One region of the Vibrio sp. M260121 genome, then DNA from elsewhere that is predicted to be linked to it. Evidence: riboswitches for the same ligand, from Rfam matches in the RefSeq annotation. Region 1 holds a riboswitch; the other holds the start of a gene.
The links. A riboswitch is a leader RNA that binds a small molecule or an ion and turns the genes downstream of it on or off. The one in region 1 is predicted to bind lysine.

Region 1 (5,331 bases):
CCAATTTAAAAGCGAGGGAATAATCGCATTGAGTTCGTCTAGTTATTGATTTCATAACACTCTCCAATTTTCTGGTTGGGAAGTGTCAACCTTATTTAGGATGGGTCAAATAAATACAAAAAAGCGAAGGAATAACCTTCGCTTTTCTTTACCTCATTACCGAGGCGATTTATTCAGTCAGTGACTCTTCTAAAGCTCGCAAACACAAAGCAACATTTTCAGGTCGAGCACCATAGCCCATCAGTCCAATTCGCCATGCTTTACCAGCAAGTGCACCAAGACCTGCACCAATCTCTAGGTTGTAGGTTTCAAGTAAGTGATTGCGCACTTTTGCTTCATCAATTCCTTCAGGGACATAAATCGCATTCAATTGCGGTAGTCGATACTCTTCTTCTACCACAAATTCAAAACCTAGTTTTTGTAAACCGGCTTTAAGCTTCTCATGCATTAACTGGTGACGTGCCCATGCATTTTCTAAACCTTCATTCTCAAGAATAAGTAGAGCTTCATGCAGTGCATACAAACTGTTCACTGGTGCTGTGTGGTGATAGCTGCGTTTACCTTGTCCACTCCAATAACCCAACACTAGACTTTGATCCAAGAACCAGCTTTGAACTGGTGTCGTTCTTGATTGAATCTTCTCAATAGCTGCCGGAGAAAGCGTCACAGGCGATAAACCTGGAACACACGAGAGACATTTTTGGCTACCGGAATACACCGCATCTAACTGCCACTCGTCAACTTTAAGGGGCACACCACCAAGCGAGGTCACAGCATCGACAATTGATAACAGACCGTATTGCTTCGCGAGTAGACCCAGTGCTTGTGCATCACTTACCGCGCCTGTCGATGTTTCTGCATGAACAAAAGCAAGAATCTTCGCATCAGGGTGCTGCTTTAATGCTTCTTCAACTTTATCGACCGATACAGGGGTTCCCCATTCATCATCGACGACAACCGCTTCACCACCAGCACGAACCACGTTTTCACGCATACGCTCACCGAAGACACCATTACGGCAGACGATGACCTTGTCGCCCTTTTCTATCAGGTTAACGAAGCACGTTTCCATACCCGCACTGCCCGGCGCAGAGACGGCAATAGTAAATTCATTTTCCGTTTGGAAAGCGTATTTAAGCAGCTGTTTTAGCTCGTCCATCATGGCAATGAAAAGTGGGTCTAGGTGACCAACTGTTGGTCGGCTAAGCGCTTGTAAAACCTGAGGGGAAATATCAGATGGACCAGGTCCCATCAAAATACGGTGTGGGGGAATAAAGCTTTGGATCGGCATGTCGGCTCCTTGATTGCAGTCATTCATCCTGAGCGTTATAAAAGTTCTATTCAAAAGGTTGGCTCAGGTATTGAAGTTTTCACCCTAATAGATTTTTCCTCCATCGGCAATTAGCCCTAAGTATAGAGGTCAAACCACTGTCACAAATTCGTTAATAAAAACTTTCATTCTGGTTGAGATATTGGTTGACAATGTGACAGCAAAACCGTTCAATGTTTAAGCTTTATGCAGAAGAGGAGCACTGCCCAGGCAGGTGATTTGTGGAGCCGCAATTCCAATACCAATCACTCAGGGGGAGTAGTGCCGAGGTAAGTCAAAGTTGCAGGATTTGACTTGTCGGTTGACTTGGGTTGAATCCCATCAACTGTCATCAGCGCCGTATGATGAAGAGCTTCTGAGGGTAAATTTTCAAATTACATTCTAACTACCTCTCTATTTGCTCTGTTCCTTTCCTCACCAAACATTGGATGTATTAGGCAACCTATTAATTGTTGTTATTTTTTCAGGAAGTCGTGGGAGAACGCAGTGAGCGCATTTAACGTAGCAAAATTCGGTGGAACCAGTGTTGCCAACTTTGAGGCAATGAGTCGTTGCTCCACTATCATAGAAAACAACCCAAATACTCGCCTTGTGGTTAGCAGCGCTTGCTCAGGTGTCACTAACCTATTGGTTGAACTGGCAAATGGTGTTCAAGACCAAGAACATCGTGCGGAAGTACTTCAGAAACTAGCAGGCATCCACGAATCGATTCTGTCGCAGCTAGAAAACGCAACCGAAGCAGCAGCTGAGGTTTATTCGATTCTTGATACCGTCACGAGCTTGGCAGAGGCTGCTTCAATCCAAGCAAGCACCAAACTGACAGACCATTTAGTCGCTTGTGGTGAATTAATGTCGACTCATATCCTTGCACAACTAATGCGTGAGCGTGGTGTGAACGCAGTTCGTTTTGATATTCGCGACGTGCTAAAAACCGATGGTAATTTTGGTCGAGCTGAACCTAATGTCGAGACAATTTCGCAGCTAGCACAAGAAAAGTTAGTACCACTTTGCCAAGAATACGTGGTTATCACCCAAGGTTTTATTGGCTCAGATGAAGAAGGTAATACCACCACGCTTGGTCGTGGCGGCAGTGACTACAGTGCAGCACTCATTGCAGAAGGTGTGAAAGCAGCAGGTCTAGAGATTTGGACCGACGTACCGGGCATCTATACCACAGACCCACGTATCGCCTCAAAAGCAGCGCCAATCCCAGAGATCAGCTTTAGCGAAGCATCAGAGATGGCAAACTTCGGCGCAAAAATTCTACATCCTTCAACGCTAGTTCCGGCACTTCGTCACGACATCCCTGTATTCGTAGGCTCGTCTAAAGAACCGGAAAAAGGTGGTACATGGATCCGCCACCAAGTAGAGAGCTCACCTTTATTCCGAGCACTTGCTCTGCGCTGCAACCAAACCATGGTGACATTACGCAGTGCTAACATGTTCCACGCATACGGCTTCTTAGCCAAAGTATTTGAGATCCTAGCGAAGCACAAAATCTCTGTAGATCTGATCACCACATCTGAAATCAGTGTGTCACTCACTCTTGATCAAACAGACACGTCTGGCGGCGCTCCTCAATTGCCACAAGCCGCGCGTGAAGAGCTTGAAGAGCTATGTAAGGTAGAAGTGGAACACGACCTATGTCTCGTCGCTCTGATTGGTAACAATATGAGTGAAAGCAAAGGCTACGCGAAGCAAGTATTTGGCACGCTAGAAGACTTCAACCTACGTATGATCTGTTACGGAGCAAGCCCGCATAACCTGTGCTTCCTTGTTCACGAATCCGTATCTCGACAAGCAATCCAAAAATTACACACCGAGTTGTTTGAGCAATAAAGTACTTTCAATCACTAATAAACAAGGGCTGCAAATTGCAGCCCTTTTAGTTTCAAGACGGTTTGGTTAACCGTTAATGTTGGGACCTAACCATTTTTCCGCTTCGATCCTATCCCAGCCTTTACGATCAGCATAGCTTTGCAACTGATCCTCTTGGATCTGAGCGATCGCAAAGTAACGAGAGTCAGGATGCGAGAAGTACCAACCCGATACAGATGCACCTGGGTACATCGCATAGCTCGATGTCAGTGACATGCCAATGTTTTCTTCAACATTCATCAGCTCCCAAAGCGGTCCTTTTTCAGTATGCTCTGGACATGCTGGATAGCCCGGAGCAGGTCGAATACCTTGGTATTTCTCACGAATCAGTTCTTCATTCGACAGAGCTTCATCCGCAGCGTAACCCCAAATCTCTTTACGCACACGCTCATGTAGATACTCAGCAAATGCTTCCGCCAGACGGTCCGCTACCGCTTGAATCATGATGGCATTGTAATCATCACCCTGCGCTTTGTATTCGTCGGCAAGTTCACGCTCACCGATACCACCAGTTACTGCAAAAGCACCAACCCAATCGAGCTTACCAGACTCTTTCGGTGCAACATAATCAGACAGACAGTAGTTGAAGCCTTTTGGTTTCTCCGTTTGCTGACGCAAGTTATGCAGCACTTTCGCCACTTCTGTACGCGATTCGTCGGTGTAGACTTCGATATCATCACCCACGCTTGCAGCAGGGAACAGACCACACATACCTCGCGCTTTGAGTAAGCCTTCACGCTCAACACGATCCAATAACTCATTAGCGTCTTTGTACAGGCGCAGCGCCTCTTCACCCACTTCTTCATGGTCAAAGATTGTTGGGTATTTACCGACTAATGACCAAGTCATAAAGAAAGGTGTCCAGTCGATGTACTTACGCAAAGTAGACACTTCAAAGTCATCAAAGATATGGATACCCGACTTCACCGGAACAGGAGGCGTATACTTATCCCAATCAATCGCGACTTTGTTCGCTCTCGCTTCTTCTAAAGTAACAGGCTTGGTGCGCGGCTTCTTGCGGTTATGCTGATCACGTACTCGTTCATAGTCCACGTCCAGCTTCTCAACAAAGCCAGGACGAAGTTCGTCTGAAAGTAATGATGTACATACACCAACCGCACGAGAAGCGTTATTGACGTAAACCACTGGATGTTTGTAGTTCTGCTCAATCTTAACCGCCGTATGCGCTTTGGATGTTGTTGCACCACCAATCAGAAGTGGAAGATCGAAGTCAAGACGCTCCATTTCTTTGGCTACATGCACCATTTCATCGAGGGACGGAGTAATCAAACCAGAAAGACCAATGATGTCAACGTTTTCTTCTTTGGCTACCTTGAGAATCTTCTCACATGGCACCATTACGCCAAGATCGATGATCTCGTAGTTGTTACATTGCAGAACCACGCCAACAATGTTTTTACCGATATCGTGAACGTCACCTTTTACCGTAGCCAATAAAATCTTACCGTTGGAAGAGCCCGCTTGCTTCTCTTTATTAATGAAAGGCTCTAAGTGCGCTACTGCCTGCTTCATAACACGCGCAGATTTCACTACCTGAGGAAGGAACATCTTACCTTCACCAAATAGATCACCCACCACGTTCATGCCATCCATCAATGGACCTTCGATTACTTCCAGTGGTTTGGATGCATTAAGGCGAGCTTCTTCGGTATCTTCGACAATGAACTCAGTAATGCCTTTAACCAATGCATGTTCTAAGCGCTTTTCTACCGCCCAAGTACGCCACTCTAATGCAGAAGCATCTTCTTCTTTGCCAACGCCTTTACCTGCGTATTCTGCTGCAATATCAAGTAGCCTCTCGGTCGAATCATCACGACGGTTAAGAACTACATCTTCTACCGCTTCACGCAGTTTATCTGGAACGTTATCGTAAATCTCTAACTGACCCGCGTTCACGATACCCATGTCCATACCATTTTTAAAACAGTGGTATAGAAACACCGCATGAATCGCTTCACGAACATAATTATTACCGCGGAATGAGAAAGAAACGTTAGACACACCACCAGAGATCATCGCGTGAGGCAAGTCGCGCTTAATGTCGGCAACCGCTTCGATGAAATCCACGGCATAATTGTTGTGCTCTTCGATACCCGTCGCAA
Region 2 (5,331 bases), on a different contig from region 1:
CTAGTTCTTACTGCATACCTTGTTCGTTGTAAAGAAGGCGACCCAATGCCGGAAGCAACGATGCGTGCTATTGAATACGCGAAAAAGCATGATGTACCAGTGGTATTAACGCTAGGTACTAAATTCGTTATTCAAGATGACCCAACATTCTGGCAAGAATTCATTCGCGATAATGTTTCTGTTGTTGCAATGAACGAAGACGAAGCAGAAGCATTAACGGGTGAGTCTGATCCTTTAGCTGCTTCAGATAAGACGCTTGAGTGGGCTGATCTGGTTCTTTGTACTGCTGGTCCTGTAGGCCTGTTTATGGCGGGTTACACTGAAGAAAGCGCTAAGCGTGAAACTTCATTGCCACTGCTTCCTGGTTCTATTGCTGAATTTAACCGTTTCGAATTTAGCCGTCCTGCTAAGAAAGACTCATGTGAAAATGCAATTAAAGTATATTCACATATCTCTCCATACATGGGTGGCCCTGAAAAAATTAAGAACACCAATGGCGCAGGCGATGCGGCATTGTCTGCGGTTCTTCACGATATGGCAGCAAATAAATACCACAAAGAAAATGTGCCTAACTCAAGTAAGCACAGTAATGAGTATTTAACTTATTCTTCATTCTCTCAAGTTTGTAAATACGCGAACCGAGCAAGTTACGAAGTGTTAGTGCAGCATTCTCCACGTCTTTCACGTGGTCTTCCTGAGCGTGAAGATAGCTTGGAAGAGGCATACTGGGAACGTTAATTCATTCTGTTGAATTACCCAACTTAGCACATAAGTGAAAAAATGGCGCATTTCGAATGCGCCATTTTTGTATCTATTTATAGATAAATAAAAAGGTTCCCATTGGGAACCTTTTTAAAATTCATAAATCTTTTATTAGATTAGGAAATCGTCTAGAGATTTACCTGCATCAAGTTGCTCTTGGATTGCAGAAGGTGTACGGCCTTGACCTGTCCAAGTTTTTTCTTCGCCGCTAACGTCAGTGTATTTGTATTTAGCAGGGCGAGGAGCGCGTTTAGATTTTGCTTTAGTTTTTGTTTCACCAGCAAGTGCGCTAATTAGTGCTTCAACGTCGATACCGTCTTGAGCTATTTGCTCAGCGATAGCAGCTAGTTTTGCTTCTTGCTCAGCTTGTGCTGCGCGGTCTGCTTCTTCTGCTTCTTTACGCTCTTCAACAACGATAGTTAGTTTATCTAGAGCTTCTTCTAACTGTTCTAGAGTCAGCTCACGAGAAAATGCACGAAGGCTACGGATATTTAGAAGTGTTTTAGTCAGCTCTGACATAACGATTCCTATTAATAAGTTAAAAGGTTCGACATTGCTTATCGAGACGATAAATTAAATGCGAAAATAGAATTTAAACATAGAGTCCTTATATTTAACTTTATCTTTCTCATATGTGCAAATGCTAATTCATGATTTAGATTAAATTTCTTTAGTTTTTTCGGTAATCAACAATATTAATTAATCAAATTGAAATCTAATTAGCCATTTCTAACACTTTTTACTTTATAGATACTGTCTTTTTCTCGATCACCATCATGTTTATTTATCGCTTGAATTAAATTTCCATTTTTCTGACAGAAAAGGACGAGCTATCGAATGTTCGTATCGTCATATTTCTTTCATTTATTGTTGCACGTAAAACTATGGCGAATTTAATAGTAGTAATAAAGTTTCATAAACATCAAGGTTGAAGCAATTGCAGTTGCACAATGTATGATTGGATCACATTTCATTTATAAATCAAAAGCTCGATTATTTATTCATTTAATTTAGTTTGATGTGTTGCATTGGTAGGCCTCATGAGTACAATGGCTGTCACCTGATGCAATGTTGCAGATAAATTGTTGTTAATTTGTACGATTAACAGTTAAATGTTTGTTGTTGCCGTAGAGGTGCAGTCTCGAAGAGTAGCTATTATTGGGGTGATGCCAATGAATAATAGTGGAAGGCGAGGATTGCCGAAGTAGGTGGCCTATCGAAGCCACTTGCTGGGGTTGTCTCTGAAAGGAACAACACTGCCATAGTATATTTACATTAAACTATGGAGCGCTACTGTAGGGTTGGGTGGAGTGTTCGCTTCCCTGTCGCTAAGTTCAACATGAGCTCGTACCGTATGCTACGTGACTTGTCTGCAGTAGATCTCTAGCCAAACTTTGGTTTTTGAAGATCATGAATTTAATAGATTTTGCACATTCTCCTGTTTCGTTATTACCGCCTATTGTCGCACTGACGCTGGCGATTCTAACTCGACGTGTTTTAGTTTCTCTTGGTGTTGGTATCGTACTGGGTGCGGTGCTACTTAACGATTGGTCTATCGGTAACACGGTAGGTTATGTTAGCTCTCAAGTTTCTTCTGTCTTTATTGAAGACGGTGGTATTAATACTTGGAACATGAGCATTGTTGGCTTCCTAATCCTTTTAGGTATGACAACAGCACTGTTAACACTTTCTGGTGGTACTCGCGCTTTCGCTGAATGGGCGCAAACACGAGTAAAAAGTAAACGCGGCTCTAAACTTCTTGCAGCCTTCCTTGGCGTATTCATTTTTGTCGACGATTACTTTAATAGTCTTGCCGTTGGCGCGATCTCTCGCCCAGTGACTGACCGTTTCTACGTCTCTCGCGCTAAGCTCGCGTACATCCTTGACTCAACCGCTGCACCAATGTGTGTGATCATGCCAGCTTCTAGTTGGGGGGCGTACATCATTACCATCATCGGTGGTATCTTGGTGTCACACGGCATCACTGAATACTCGGCGCTTGGTGCTTACGTTCGTCTTATTCCTATGAACTTCTACGCAGTATTTGCTCTACTAATGGTATTTGCAGTAGCGTGGTTTGGTCTGGATATCGGTAAGATGCGTGAACATGAAATCGCAGCGTCTCAAGGCCGTGGTTTTGATAAAGATAAAGAGAACGACTCACAAGAAGCACACGACCTAAACGAAGAGCTAGATATTCGTGAAAGCGAGAAGGGTAAGGTTTCTGACCTAATTCTTCCTATCGTAACGCTTATTGTGGCGACTATTGCTTCTATGCTTTACACCGGTGGTCAAGCGCTAGCAGCAGATGGTAAAGAATTTGCGCTGTTGGGTGCGTTTGAAAACACTGATGTTGGCACTTCTCTAATCTACGGTAGTTTACTTGGTCTAGTAGTTGCGTTGTTCACTGTTATTAAGCAAGGTTTACCAATGGTTGAGATTGCACGCACGCTTTGGATTGGTGCTAAGTCAATGTTTGGTGCAATCCTTATCCTTGTTTTCGCTTGGACTATTGGTTCAGTTATCGGTGACATGAAGACGGGTTCTTACCTATCTACAATGGCGCAAGGCAACATCAACCCACACTGGCTACCAGTTATCCTGTTCTTGCTGTCTGGCCTAATGGCATTCTCTACAGGTACGTCATGGGGTACGTTCGGTATCATGCTTCCAATCGCGGGTGACATGGCTGGCGCAACAGACGTGGCACTAATGCTACCAATGCTAAGTGCGGTTCTAGCTGGTGCAGTATTTGGTGACCATTGTTCACCAATTTCAGATACAACTATTCTGTCGTCAACAGGTGCACGCTGTAACCACATCGATCACGTATCGACGCAGCTACCTTATGCATTATCAGTGGCGTTTGTGTCATGTATTGGCTTTATCACGCTGGGTATGACTGCATCGATCGCGTTCTCTTTCATCGCTGCATCGATCACTTTCGTTATCGTTTGTGCGATTCTGTCGTGGCTATCGAAGTCTAAAATGGCATCCTGTCAGAACGCGTAGTTGGCTTTATTAAGCGTATAAAAGAGGAAGCTCCGCTATTGCTAGCGGAGCTTTTTTATACGCGATTTATGGTGAGGGGGGCAAATCGCGTTTTGGGGATAACCTATTAAGTCCACACTAATGTAAGCAAAGGAATATAAGCAAATGGTGTGCCTATTTTAACTTTATGAATTATAAGGAACTTTTATTTAAGCTTTTAACGCGATGAGCTAACTTTATGATAATTAACAGTTCACCTGTTACACAGTGTTACGTTACAGTTCTAGCGAAATTTAACGCTATGTGGGCTTGTTAGATGGGCAGGTTATATTTCTTGATTAGGCGGTAGAGTGTGGTCCTAGAAATCCCTAAATGCCTCGCAGCCGCACTCATGTTGTGTTTATTGTCTTCGATTGCTTTTAACAAATAATCTAAGTCAATTTGTTCGACAGAAGGAAGGAGCTGTCTTTCGTTATTGTCCAAGCCGAGATCGGCGATGTGAAGAGTGTTATCCTCACACATTACAATCGCTCTTTGAATGACATTGCGCAGCTCTCTCACGTTGCCGGGCCATTTATGTTTCAGTAGCTTTTTCTTCACTTCCGGAGACATACTCTGAACTTTTCCGTTGGATAAATCTTCTAAAAAACGCTCTGACAACATGACCGTATCCTCACCACGCTTTCGAAGTGGGGGGATAGTGAGTGGTAGTATGTTCAGTCGGTAAAATAAATCCTCTCGGAATCCTCCTTGTATTACTTCACTTTTTAAATCTACATGGCTGGCTGCGATGACGCGGCAATCCACATCAATGATTTTGTCTGCACCAACTTTATGGATTTGCTTACTCTCCAAAAAATGCAGCAAATGAATTTGTAGATCAGGTGGCATGTCGCCGATTTCATCGAGAAATAGTGTCCCTTTGTTCGCTTTTTGAATGAAGCCAATTCGATCCGAAATCGCACCCGTAAATGCTCCTTTCTCATGACCGAAGAGCTCTGATGCGATGAGTCCGCTTGGAATCGCTCCGCAGTTAACTTCAACAAATGGGTATGTATGTCTACTTGAAAGTTCGTGAATGATTCGAGCACACATACCTTTGCCCACCCCGGTTTCGCCTTGGATGAGTACTTCCGCATCACATTGCGCGTATTTTTTGAGTTTGTTACGTAGTTCACTGATGCAAGTGCTATTACCAATAAGAGGAAGTAATGGATCTGCATCCAAAGAACGTCTGTGTAACGTAGCTTTGCATTTTTGCACTTTCATTTTTCTTCTCTTTTATGCCCCACACAAAGTTTAGTAACGAACGTAGTCTCAAAATTGAGCAACATGTGCCACTATTGAGAAAGGTCTCAGTAATGGAGTTTGAAGGATTTTAAACGGTTGTTTTTAGAAGATTTAGTACTACGCCGTTTTTTTATAACAAATTGATGGCATAAATGAGTTTGCGTGATGCATTTTTGATGATTGAAATGAAAATTAAAGTTAACAAAATCAATTGGATAATAAAAATATTAGGAAAAGTGCAAATTCGTTGTTGAAAAAAAATTAATCCTTGGTTAGTGTGGTCTTTAA

Region 2: another riboswitch for lysine. It lies ahead of tet(35) (tetracycline efflux Na+/H+ antiporter family transporter Tet(35)); the one in region 1 lies ahead of lysC (lysine-sensitive aspartokinase 3).

The regions. Positions count from the first base shown of each region.
Region 1 is NZ_JATABF010000074.1:42-5,372, forward strand. Features, by position in the region: gene QTO06_RS24265 (pyridoxal-phosphate-dependent aminotransferase family protein) at 170-1,291, opposite strand; lysine riboswitch at 1,515-1,693, shown strand; gene lysC (lysine-sensitive aspartokinase 3) at 1,817-3,169, shown strand; gene metH (methionine synthase) at 3,236-5,331, opposite strand, start outside.
Region 2 is NZ_JATABF010000048.1:28,317-33,647, reverse strand. Features, by position in the region: gene QTO06_RS21230 (inosine/guanosine kinase) at 1-738, shown strand, start outside; gene QTO06_RS21225 (H-NS family histone-like protein) at 874-1,281, opposite strand; lysine riboswitch at 1,883-2,063, shown strand; gene tet(35) (tetracycline efflux Na+/H+ antiporter family transporter Tet(35)) at 2,173-3,774, shown strand; gene txr (putative sigma-54-dependent transcription factor Txr) at 4,066-5,022, opposite strand.